Regions from separate parts of the Variovorax sp. V93 genome, predicted to be linked through region 1. Evidence: riboswitches for the same ligand, from Rfam matches in the RefSeq annotation. Region 1 holds a riboswitch; each other region holds the start of a gene.
What was found. A riboswitch is a leader RNA that binds a small molecule or an ion and turns the genes downstream of it on or off. The one in region 1 is predicted to bind glycine.

Region 1 (3,239 bases):
GCGCAGGGCTTCGTTCACTTCGGTGATCTCGCCCGACACGGGCATGAACACATCGGCCGCGGCCTTGACCGATTCGACGACACCGGCAACCTCGCCCTGTGCAAAGGTCTTGCCGACTTCAGGCAGGTCGACAAAGACCACGTCGCCGAGCGCGTCCTGCGCATGCACGGTGATGCCGACGGTGGCTGCGCTGCCTTCGGCCGAGACCCATTCATGGTCCTTGGTGTACTTGATGCTCATGGTGGAAAACTCCTCGTGGAAAAAATGATGGTTGGGGCGCAGCGCCTAGCCGCGGTAGTAGCGCGTGGGCACGAAAGGCAGGGTCGAGACTTCCATCGGCACCGGCTTGCCGCGCACGATGGCCTGAACGCGCGTGCCGGGCTCGGAAAACGCGGTGGCCACGTAGCCCATGGCAATCGGGCGGTCGGCCGTCGGGCCGAGCAGGCCGCTCGTGACAAAGCCGATGTCGTGGCCTTCGAAGGATTGCAGCACGGTGCCGTCGCGCACCGGAATGCGTTCCAGCGCCACGAGGCCGACGCGCTTGCGCTTCAGCGTGTCATGGTCGGTGTGGCCCGCGGCGCCGGCCGTGGCGGCGGCGAGCTGGGCCAGGACTTTGGCCGCGCCGGGGAAGCCGCCTTCGCGCGCGCCGCCCGTGCGGCGCACCTTCTGGATCGCCCAGTTCAGCGAGGCCTCGACCGGCGTGGTGGCGGTGTCGATGTCGTTGCCGTAGAGGCACAGCCCCGCTTCCAGCCGCAGCGAATTGCGTGCGCCCAGGCCGATGGGCTTGACCTCGGGCTGCGCCAGCAGCAGGCGGGCCAGCGCCTCTGCATTCTGGCCGGCCACCGAGATCTCGAAGCCGTCCTCGCCGGTGTAGCCGCTGCGCGTGGCGAAGGCCGGAATGCCGCCGATCTGCACCGCGCCGCCCGTCATGAACACGAAGCGCTCGATGCCGGGCGACAGCCGCGCCAGCACCGTGGCTGCCTGCGGCCCCTGCAGCGCGAGCAGCGCGTGGTCGGGCATGGGCTGCACCTCGCAGCGTGCGCCGATCTGCTGCTGGATGTGGGCGATGTCCGCCACCTTGCAGGCGCCGTTGACGATCACGAAGATCGAGCCGTGGCCTTCGTTGAAGAACATCAGGTCGTCGAGGATGCCGCCCTCGTCGTTCAGCAGCAGGCCATAGCGCTGCTTGCCGGCGGCGAGGTCGATCACGTCGACCGGCATCAGGGTTTCGAAGGCGGCCGCCGCGTCCGGACCGACCAGGCGCAGCTGGCCCATGTGCGAGATGTCGAACAGGCCGGCCGCATCGCGCGTGTGCCTGTGCTCGGCCATGAGGCCGGCGGGGTACTGCACCGGCATCGAATAGCCGGCAAACGGCACCATGCGGGCGCCGAGCTCCACGTGCAGGCCGTACAGCGGGGTCTTCAGGAGTTGTTCGGCGGAAGAGGCGTCGGAGGATGCGGCCACGGGGCACTCCAAAGGGGCAGACGAATTCCATGGCGCGAGCCATGGGCCACCCCTGCTGTCCGCTTTACCTGAGAGATTCGCCCCACGATCGGGGTTTGCTCCTTCGGTGGGCTGGTGCATCGCATTGATGCAAGCAACAGCCTCTCTCCAGCAAGGAAACGCCGGCATGCGCCAGCGCTGTGTCAGTCCTTTTGCCTGAGCGTTCGGGAAACCCCTGCGCCTTCGGCGGCCCCGGCTGGCGGGGCTCTCTCCTGACCATGGGAGTGTAGTGGATCGCGGCCGTCCGGTCTGCGGCTCAGTGCACGGTCTCGGCCGGCGGCAACAGCCGGTCGATGCGCTCGCGCAGCGATTCGGCCCGCTCGGCGCCCGCGGCTTTCTCGACCTCGGTGAGCATCAGCGCGGCAATGCTCAGCATCGCGCCGCGGTCGCGCGCCTCGCGCAGGGCGTCGCGCATCTGCAGCGCGAACCTGGGGTCGCGGCGCACGAACATGCGCTCGCAGATGTCGAACAGGAACATGCGCGTCGTGGCCAGGGATCGCTTGCCGTCGAAGTTGTCGGCCGAGGTGGCGAGCCGTATCGGGTCGGCTGCGGGCACCGGGGCGGGCGGCGGGGCCACGGCCTGCGCTGCCGCGGCAGCCACCGCCTGCGCGTCCTGCAGGTAGCCCTGGCGCATCAGCGCCTGGATCGCCTGCTCGGCTTCGGTCCGGCTTGCGAACAGCGGGCTGAAATCGGTCAGCGAACGCCGGCCGTCGGCCATCAGCAGCAAGGCGCGTTCGCGCTGGCTCAGCGTGCGCTGGCGGCCCTGGAGTTCGTCGCGTGCCTTGTCGGTCTTGGTGGGAAACATGGCGCCACAGCTTTCGGGAATCGAGGGCTGCAGCATCGTTGCAAGCGGTGACATCTTCGTGAAACGTTTGCCTTACAGCGGCGCCGCCGCACAAAAAAAGCAGCCTGCGAACAGGCTGCCGTTTCTTCCTTGTTTTTCGCGCCGTTCCGCTACTTGGCGTACACCAGGTCGCGCAGCGCCAGCGATATCCATGGCACGTAAGTGATCACCATCAGGCAGGCCAGGATCACGAGCACGAAGGGCACCAGGTACTTCACGATCCGGTCGAGCGAGATGCGCGCCACCGTGCAGGCGGCGAACAGGTTCACGCCGAAAGGCGGGGTGATCATGCCGAGCGCAAGGTTCACCACCATGACGAGCCCGAAGTGCACCGGGTCGATGCCGAAGTGCACCGCCACCGGCGCGAGAATCGGCGCGAGCACGATGATGGCCGCGCTGGTCTCGATGAACATGCCGATGACGAACAGCGCCGCGTTCACGCCCAGGAGGAACATCGCGGGCGACTTCAGCACTTCCTGCAGCCAGTGGCCGATGGCATCGGGCACGCCCGCGCGCGTGATCAGGAACGCGAACAGGCCCGCGTTGGCGATGATGAACATGATCACCGCCGACGACAGCACCGACTTGCGCAGGATCACGTACAGGTCCGCGGGCTTGATCTCGCGGTAGATCACGACGCCCACCACCAGCGCATAGAACACCGCCACGGCCGAGGCTTCGGTGGGCGTGAAGATGCCGCCGTAGATGCCGCCCAGGATGATGACGGGCATCAGCAGCGCCCAGCCGGCCTGCCACAGCGCCTTGCCGAAAGGCATGCGGCCGTCGCCGTCGTTCTTGCCCCAGCCCTTCCACTTGCAGTAGATCCAGACGAACAGCATCAGGGCCAGGCTGATGAGAATGCCCGGGCCGAAACCCGCGATGAACAACTCGC
Region 2 (3,239 bases), 1.9 Mb from region 1:
CTCAGCTCTTCCTGATGTTCCAGAACACATTGACCGGCGAGCGCACCACGCCGCTCACCACACCCTTGCGGTAGGCCGTGAGCGGCTTGTATTCGCCGATCGGCGCGTAGATGCCGGTGTCGTACACGCGCTGCTGGATGGCCGTGGCCAATTCCTTGCGCCTGGCCTCGTCCGCGCTCGCGAGGAAGTCGAACTTCAGCTGTTCGAGCTTGTCGTCGGTGGCCCAGCCGAACCAGCCCTTCTCGCCGTTGCCCGTGAGAGGCGCGTAGAACATCGGGTTCATGTTGTCGGCAATGCCCCAGCCGGTGATGAAGAGGTTCCAGCCGCCCTTGTCGACCGGGTCCTTCTTGGCGCGGCGCGTGACCAGCGTGGGCCAATCCATCGACTGCATATCGACGTTGAAGCCGGCCTGCTTCAGCAGCTGCGCCATCACCGGCGGAAACTTGTTGAGCAGCGCGAAGTCGGCTGGATACATCAGCACGACCGGCTTGCCGTCGTAGCCCGCTTCCTTGAGCAGCGCCTTGGCTTTCTCGAACTGCGGCTTGCCGGTGAAGTAGCCGGTCTTGTCGTTCGAGAACATCGTGCCGCACGGGTAGACCGAGGCGCAGCTGTTGTAGAGCTCCTTGTGCACCATCTGGGCGCGCATCAGCGCCTCCTGATTGATGGCCATGATGGCGGCCTGCGCGATCTTCGGATTGTCGAAGGGCGGGATGACGTGGTTCAGGTGCAGCGCGAACGAGCCCTTCGGGATCGGGTTGTCGACGGTGATGGCGGAGTTGTTCTTGAGTGCCGTGTACTGCTCCGGCGGCAGCCATTCGATCATGTCGACCTCGCCGTTGGCGAGCGCATTGGCCTGCGTCTGGGCGTCTTTCAGGATGATCCATTCCATGCGGTCGACGTACACGTTCTTGCCACCCGCCGTGCCCGAAGCTGCCTCGGTGCGCGGCACGTACCTGGTGTTCTTCAGGTAGACCACCTTCTCGCCAGGGCGGTACTCTTCCTTCTTGAAGATGTAGGGACCCGAGCCCGTGGCGTCGTCGATCTGCTTGTCGGCCGGCGTGGCGGCCACGCGCGCCGGCATGATGAAGGGCGGATTCGACGAGGGCTTGCTCAGCGCGTCGAGCACCATGCCGAAGCTGTCCTTGAACACCAGCCTGAAGGTGTTGGCGTCGACGGCCTCGGCCTTGTCGAGCGCGGCGTACATCTTCTGGCCCAGCCCGTCGCGCTGGCCCCATCGCTTGAGCGACGCCAGCACGTCTTCCGAGGTGACCGGCTTGCCGTCATGAAACTCCAGGCTCTTGCGCAGCGTGAAGGTCCATGTCTTGCCGTCGGCGCCGGTGGTGTACTTGTCGACCATCTGCGGCTTGACCTTGCCCTGTTCGTCCACGCCGAAGAGCGTGTCGTACACGGCATAGCCGTGGTTGCGCGTGACGAACGCGGTGGTCCAGATCGGGTCGAGAATCTTCAGGTCCGACTGCGGCACCAGGCGCAGCACCTTGCCCGCATCCTGTGCGAACGCGCTTGTTGCGGCGGCAGCGGCAAGCATGGCGCCCGCGACAACGGCTTTCAGGTTTCGTTTCGACAGCATCTTCGGTTCTCCGGTTGAAAAATCGTGAGGAACGGGTTTCGATTCAGGCGCGGTGCGCTCGAACAGAAGTCATGAAGAAGAAGCCTCCGGAAGCGCGCAAAGGCCACCCCGCGCACTGCGCGAGATGCCCCTGCTGTCCTTTGGCCTGAGAGATTCACCATGCACGCTCATCGCGCAAGGCTTGCCCCTTCGGCGGCCGCCCTCGGAGTCCTTTGTATTCAGAACCCCGGGCAGCGCTCTCCAGCGTTGGTCAAGTTGTCCAGTCTTGGGACCTGAGCGTTATGGGCTGTCGCCTTCGGTAATGCACTAACTCGAAGCATCGAGCCGGCATTTCTCCTGGACGTTTTCTTCCAAGCAGAATGCGTGCCACTCGGGCACCCACTCGAACGCGTGTGCTACTGCGGCCCGCCGCAGAAGCTCACCCTTTCGGTGGTCCTGGCGGTGAAGTGAAGGCGCGTGGTGGTGGTGTCGCTGGCGGGCGTGTTCTGCGGCCATTCGCTCTGCAGCCACGTGTACTGCCAGCTGTAGGCCTCGCCTGGCCTGGCGGGTTCGCCGTAGGTGATGCGGAGGCTGCCGCTGCTCTCGTCGTGGCAATGCTTCGACCGCTTGTATTCCTTTTCGCTGAAGCAGGCGCGGATCATCTTCGAGCATGAAAAAGGAATGCCTTCGTATACGGCCCTGGTTGCGTCCTCGAGCGGCACGAAGTCGGCCTTGCTGAACGAAGCGCCGCCGCCCGAATACATCTCCGACACCGTCTGGAGCACGGCCGCGGCCCACCGCCCTTCTGCCAGCGGGTAGAGCGCCGGCGCGAGGGAAATGCGCGCGTCCGCCATGCCGGGGTCCGCTGCTTTCCTCATCAACGCGGCCGCATAGCTGCTGAAGTCGTGCAGGCGGCTGAGCTGCCACGTGCCTGCAATGCGCCTGATGCGCGCCATGGCCAGCGGCTCGCCCGAGAACACCGCGTAGTCCCCTGCCGCCGCGCCGCGCGGCCGGTACAGGCCCAGCGCCTGCGGATCGCAGGGCTGCGGCAACAGCGCGCACAAGCGCGCGCGCCAATCCGCATCCAGCGATTCCGGCTTCTTCACCGCATCGAACAACTGCGCCGACGGCGCGGCGCCCACGCGCCCCGCGAGCAGCAGGACGAGCATCGAGGCGGTGGTGCGCAGAATGGGCAGCAGGTTCATGGACCGGCATGGTAGCCAGCCCGCAAGTTGCTGCAACCAATTGCGGCGCGGGCGAGCCGATGTTGTAGCCTTCGCCCCACGGCCATCCCGGCCTCGAACGGAGCGAAGATGGCAGACAGGATTCTGGTGTTCTATGGCTCGTACCGGTCGGACCGCATGGGCATTCGCCTGGCGGACTACCTGGTGGCGGGACTCAACGCGCGAGGCGCCGAAGCCGAGCTGATCGACGCCAAGGCCGTCGACCTGCCCATGCTCGACCGCATGTACAAGGAATACCCCCAGGGCACCGCGCCCGCGGCCATGGAAGCGCTGGCGCAGAAGATACGCGGCGCGGACGCCTTCGTCTTCGTGACCGGCGAATACAACTGGGGCCCGCAGCCCGGCTTGAAGAACCTGACCGACCACTTCCTCGAGGAATGGTTCTGGCGCCCGGCCGCCGTGGCCAGCTATTCGGCCGGCCGGTTCTC
Region 3 (3,239 bases), 2.6 Mb from region 1:
GGCGTTGAGCTTGCGCGCGAACTCGGGCTCGCTCTCGGCCTTGTCGACGGCGGTGTGGGCTGCGGCATTGACGATGACGTCGGGGCGCACTTTCAGCACGGTGTCGGCCAGTTGCTCGGGGCGGCTGAAATCGGCATTCAGATCGGTGCTGTCGAAATCGAGCGCGACCAGCTCGCCCAGCGGTGCGAGGCTGCGCTGCAGCTCCCAGCCGACCTGGCCGCCCTTGCCCAGCAACAGCAGCTTCATGCCGCGGCCTGGGCCGCGGGTGCGGCGTCGTATTGCTTCTCGACCCATTCGCGGTAGGCACCGCTTTGCACGTTGCGCACCCATTCGCCGTTGGCAAGGTACCACTCGACGGTCTTGCGGATGCCGCTGTCGAAGGTTTCGGCGGGCTTCCAGCCGAGCTCGCGTTCGAGCTTGCGCGCGTCGATGGCGTAGCGCCGGTCGTGGCCCGGGCGATCGGTGACGTAGCTGATCTGCGCCTTGTAGGGCTTGCCGTCGGCGCGCGGGCGCAGTTCGTCGAGCAGGGCGCAGACGGTGTTGACGATCTCGATGTTGGGCTTCTCGTTCCAGCCGCCGACGTTGTAGGTCTCGCCGAGCTTGCCGGCTTCGAGCACGCGCCGGATGGCGCTGCAGTGGTCCTTCACGTAGAGCCAGTCGCGCACCTGCATGCCGTCGCCGTACACGGGCAGGGGCTTGCCGGCCAGGGCGTTGACGATCATCAGCGGGATGAGCTTCTCGGGGAAGTGGAAGGGCCCGTAGTTGTTGGAGCAGTTGGTGGTGACGACCGGCAGGCCGTAGGTGTGGTGCCAGGCGCGCACGAGGTGGTCGCTGGCGGCCTTGCTGGCCGAGTAGGGGCTGTTGGGCTCGTACTTGTTGTCTTCGGTGAAGGCGGGGTCGGTCTTGGAGAGGGAGCCGTAGACCTCGTCGGTGGACACGTGCAGGAAGCGGAAGGCGGCCTTCTGCTCGGCCGGCAGCGCGCTCCAGTGGCCGCGCACGGACTCGAGCAGGCGGAAGGTGCCGAGCACGTTGGTCTGCACGAAGTCTTCGGGGCCGTGGATGGAGCGGTCGACGTGTGATTCCGCGGCAAAGTTCACAATGGCCCGCGGTTTGTGCTCGGCCAGCAGGCGATCGACCAGGGCGCTGTCGCCGATGTCGCCCTGCGCGAAGATGTGCCGCGGGTCGCCCTTGAGGGACGCGAGCGTCTCGAGATTGCCGGCGTAGGTCAGTTTGTCGAGATTCACGACAGGCTCGTCGCCCTGCGCCAGCCAGTCGAGTACGAAGTTGGCGCCGATGAAGCCCGCGCCGCCGGTTACCAGGATCATGAGTCTCCCCGAAGTTTCGAATCGATGACAATTATCCCATTGCTCCGAATTGTCAAAATTCATGGTTGGCGGCTTTGCGGCCTCCGCCTACAATCGTTTCATTGCAGGAGAGCGAGTAGTACTTATTGCTACTCCACCGAAGGCGCAAACTCCCATAAACGCTCAGGTCGGCCGAACGTAACCTTGAAGTTCTTTCAAAGAGTTGCGTGGCATGTACTGCATCAATTGACAGGCCGTCTGGAGAGCCATCGCCCCGCGCGATGCACCGAAGGAGCAAACCCGTTGCAAGGTGCAACAGGTGAATCTCTCAGGTACCAAGGACAGGGGGAGCGGCGACTTGGACGGCGTTCGTCCGGTTGCTCGCTATTGAATCAGTAGCACACCAAGTCCGCCGTTCAAGTGCCCATCTTCAAAAGGTACTTGAAATGCGCGTGATCGTTCTTGGCGCCGGCCTGCTCGGCGTGACTTCGGCTTACTTCCTCCAGCAACTCGGCCACGAGGTGACCGTGATCGACCGGCAGGCCACGCCGGCCGCCGAAACCAGCTTTGCCAACGGCGGGCAGATCTCGGTCAGCCATGCCGAGCCCTGGGCCAACCCGAGCGCTCCGCTCAAGGTGCTGCAATGGCTGGGCAAGGAAGATGCGCCGCTGCTCTTTCGCATCCGCGCCGACATGCGCCAGTGGCTCTGGGGCCTGCAGTTCCTGCGCGAATGCACGCCGGCGCGCACCCGGCACAACATCGAGCAGATCGTGCGACTGGGCACCTACAGCCGCGACGTGCTGCAGCAGCTGCGCCGCGACACCGGCCTGGACTACGACCAGCGCACGCAGGGCATCCTGCACTTCTATACGACGCAGAAGGAGTTCGACGGCGCCCTGGAGCCGGCCGAACAGATGCGCGCGCTCGGCTGCGAGCGGCGGGTGATCTCGGCCGACGAGGCCGTGAAGATCGAGCCCGCCCTCGCCCACATCCGCCCGAAGCTGGCCGGCGCCACTTACACGGCGGAGGACGAGTCCGGCGACGCGAACCTTTTTGCGCGCGAGCTGGCGAAGCGCGCGGCCGCAGCGGGCGTGAAGTTCCTCATGAGCCACACGGTCACGGCGCTGCGCGAGGCCGGCGGCAGCATCGACCATGTCGAAGCCACCGACTGCGAAGGCCGCTTCCAGCGCATCCGCGGCGACGCCTTCGTGCTCGCGATGGGTTCGCTGAGCCCGATCGTTGCCGCGCCGCTGGGCATCCGGCTGCCGATCTATCCGGCCAAGGGCTATTCGGTGACGCTGCCGGTGAAGGACGCCTCCAGGGCCCACCAGGTTTCGCTGACCGATGACGAGTTCAAGCTCGTGTTCTCGCGCTACACCTCGGCCTCGGGCGACCGGCTGCGCATTGCCGGAACGGCCGAGCTCAACGGCTACGACCGCGACCTGAACCGCGTGCGCTGCGAGGCGATCGTGCGGCGCGTCGAGGAGCTCTTTCCGGGCGCCGGCGACACCACGCAGGCCCAGTTCTGGACCGGCCTGCGCCCCGCAACGCCGAGCAACGTGCCGCTGATCGGCAAGACGAAACTGCCGAACCTGTACCTGAACACCGGCCATGGCACGCTCGGCTGGACGCACGCCTGCGGTTCGGGCAAGTCGATCGCGCGCATCGTGAGCGGGCTCGCGCCCGAGGTGGACTTTGCGTTCACCGGCCTGCCTGCGCCGGCAGCGCGCGTGCTGCAACCGGCCTGAACACAGGCAGGGCTGGGTTCAGTCCTTGCTGGTGAACACCGTCAGCACGCCGGTGTAGCCGTAAAGATGGTGGCGGGCGATTTCGCCCGCGGCGAAGAAGCCGACCAGCGGCACGTCGCCCAGCGCGTGCCGCACGATCTGCAGCTCGGCGCCCGGTGCGCCGAAATGCGGCCCGCCGCGCCCCGAG

Region 2: it holds a riboswitch for glycine, as region 1 does, so the genes downstream of both, ACAM54_RS07025 (ABC transporter substrate-binding protein) here and gcvT (glycine cleavage system aminomethyltransferase GcvT) in region 1, are expected to answer to the same signal.
Region 3: it holds a riboswitch for glycine, as region 1 does, so the genes downstream of both, ACAM54_RS03520 (D-amino acid dehydrogenase) here and gcvT (glycine cleavage system aminomethyltransferase GcvT) in region 1, are expected to answer to the same signal.

What each region holds. Positions count from the first base shown of each region.
Region 1 is NZ_AP028669.1:3,397,646-3,400,884, reverse strand. Features, by position in the region: gene gcvH (glycine cleavage system protein GcvH) at 1-240, opposite strand, end outside; gene gcvT (glycine cleavage system aminomethyltransferase GcvT) at 286-1,464, opposite strand; glycine riboswitch at 1,510-1,625, opposite strand; glycine riboswitch at 1,638-1,728, opposite strand; gene ACAM54_RS16135 (hypothetical protein) at 1,760-2,308, opposite strand; gene ACAM54_RS16130 (TRAP transporter large permease) at 2,458-3,239, opposite strand, start outside.
Region 2 is NZ_AP028669.1:1,494,080-1,497,318, reverse strand. Features, by position in the region: gene ACAM54_RS07025 (ABC transporter substrate-binding protein) at 2-1,588, opposite strand; glycine riboswitch at 1,712-1,842, opposite strand; gene ACAM54_RS07020 (hypothetical protein) at 1,984-2,772, opposite strand; gene ACAM54_RS07015 (NADPH-dependent FMN reductase) at 2,881-3,239, shown strand, end outside.
Region 3 is NZ_AP028669.1:787,016-790,254, reverse strand. Features, by position in the region: gene rfbD (dTDP-4-dehydrorhamnose reductase) at 1-246, opposite strand, end outside; gene rfbB (dTDP-glucose 4,6-dehydratase) at 243-1,325, opposite strand; glycine riboswitch at 1,420-1,513, shown strand; glycine riboswitch at 1,553-1,659, shown strand; gene ACAM54_RS03520 (D-amino acid dehydrogenase) at 1,751-3,052, shown strand; gene ACAM54_RS03515 (FIST C-terminal domain-containing protein) at 3,071-3,239, opposite strand, start outside.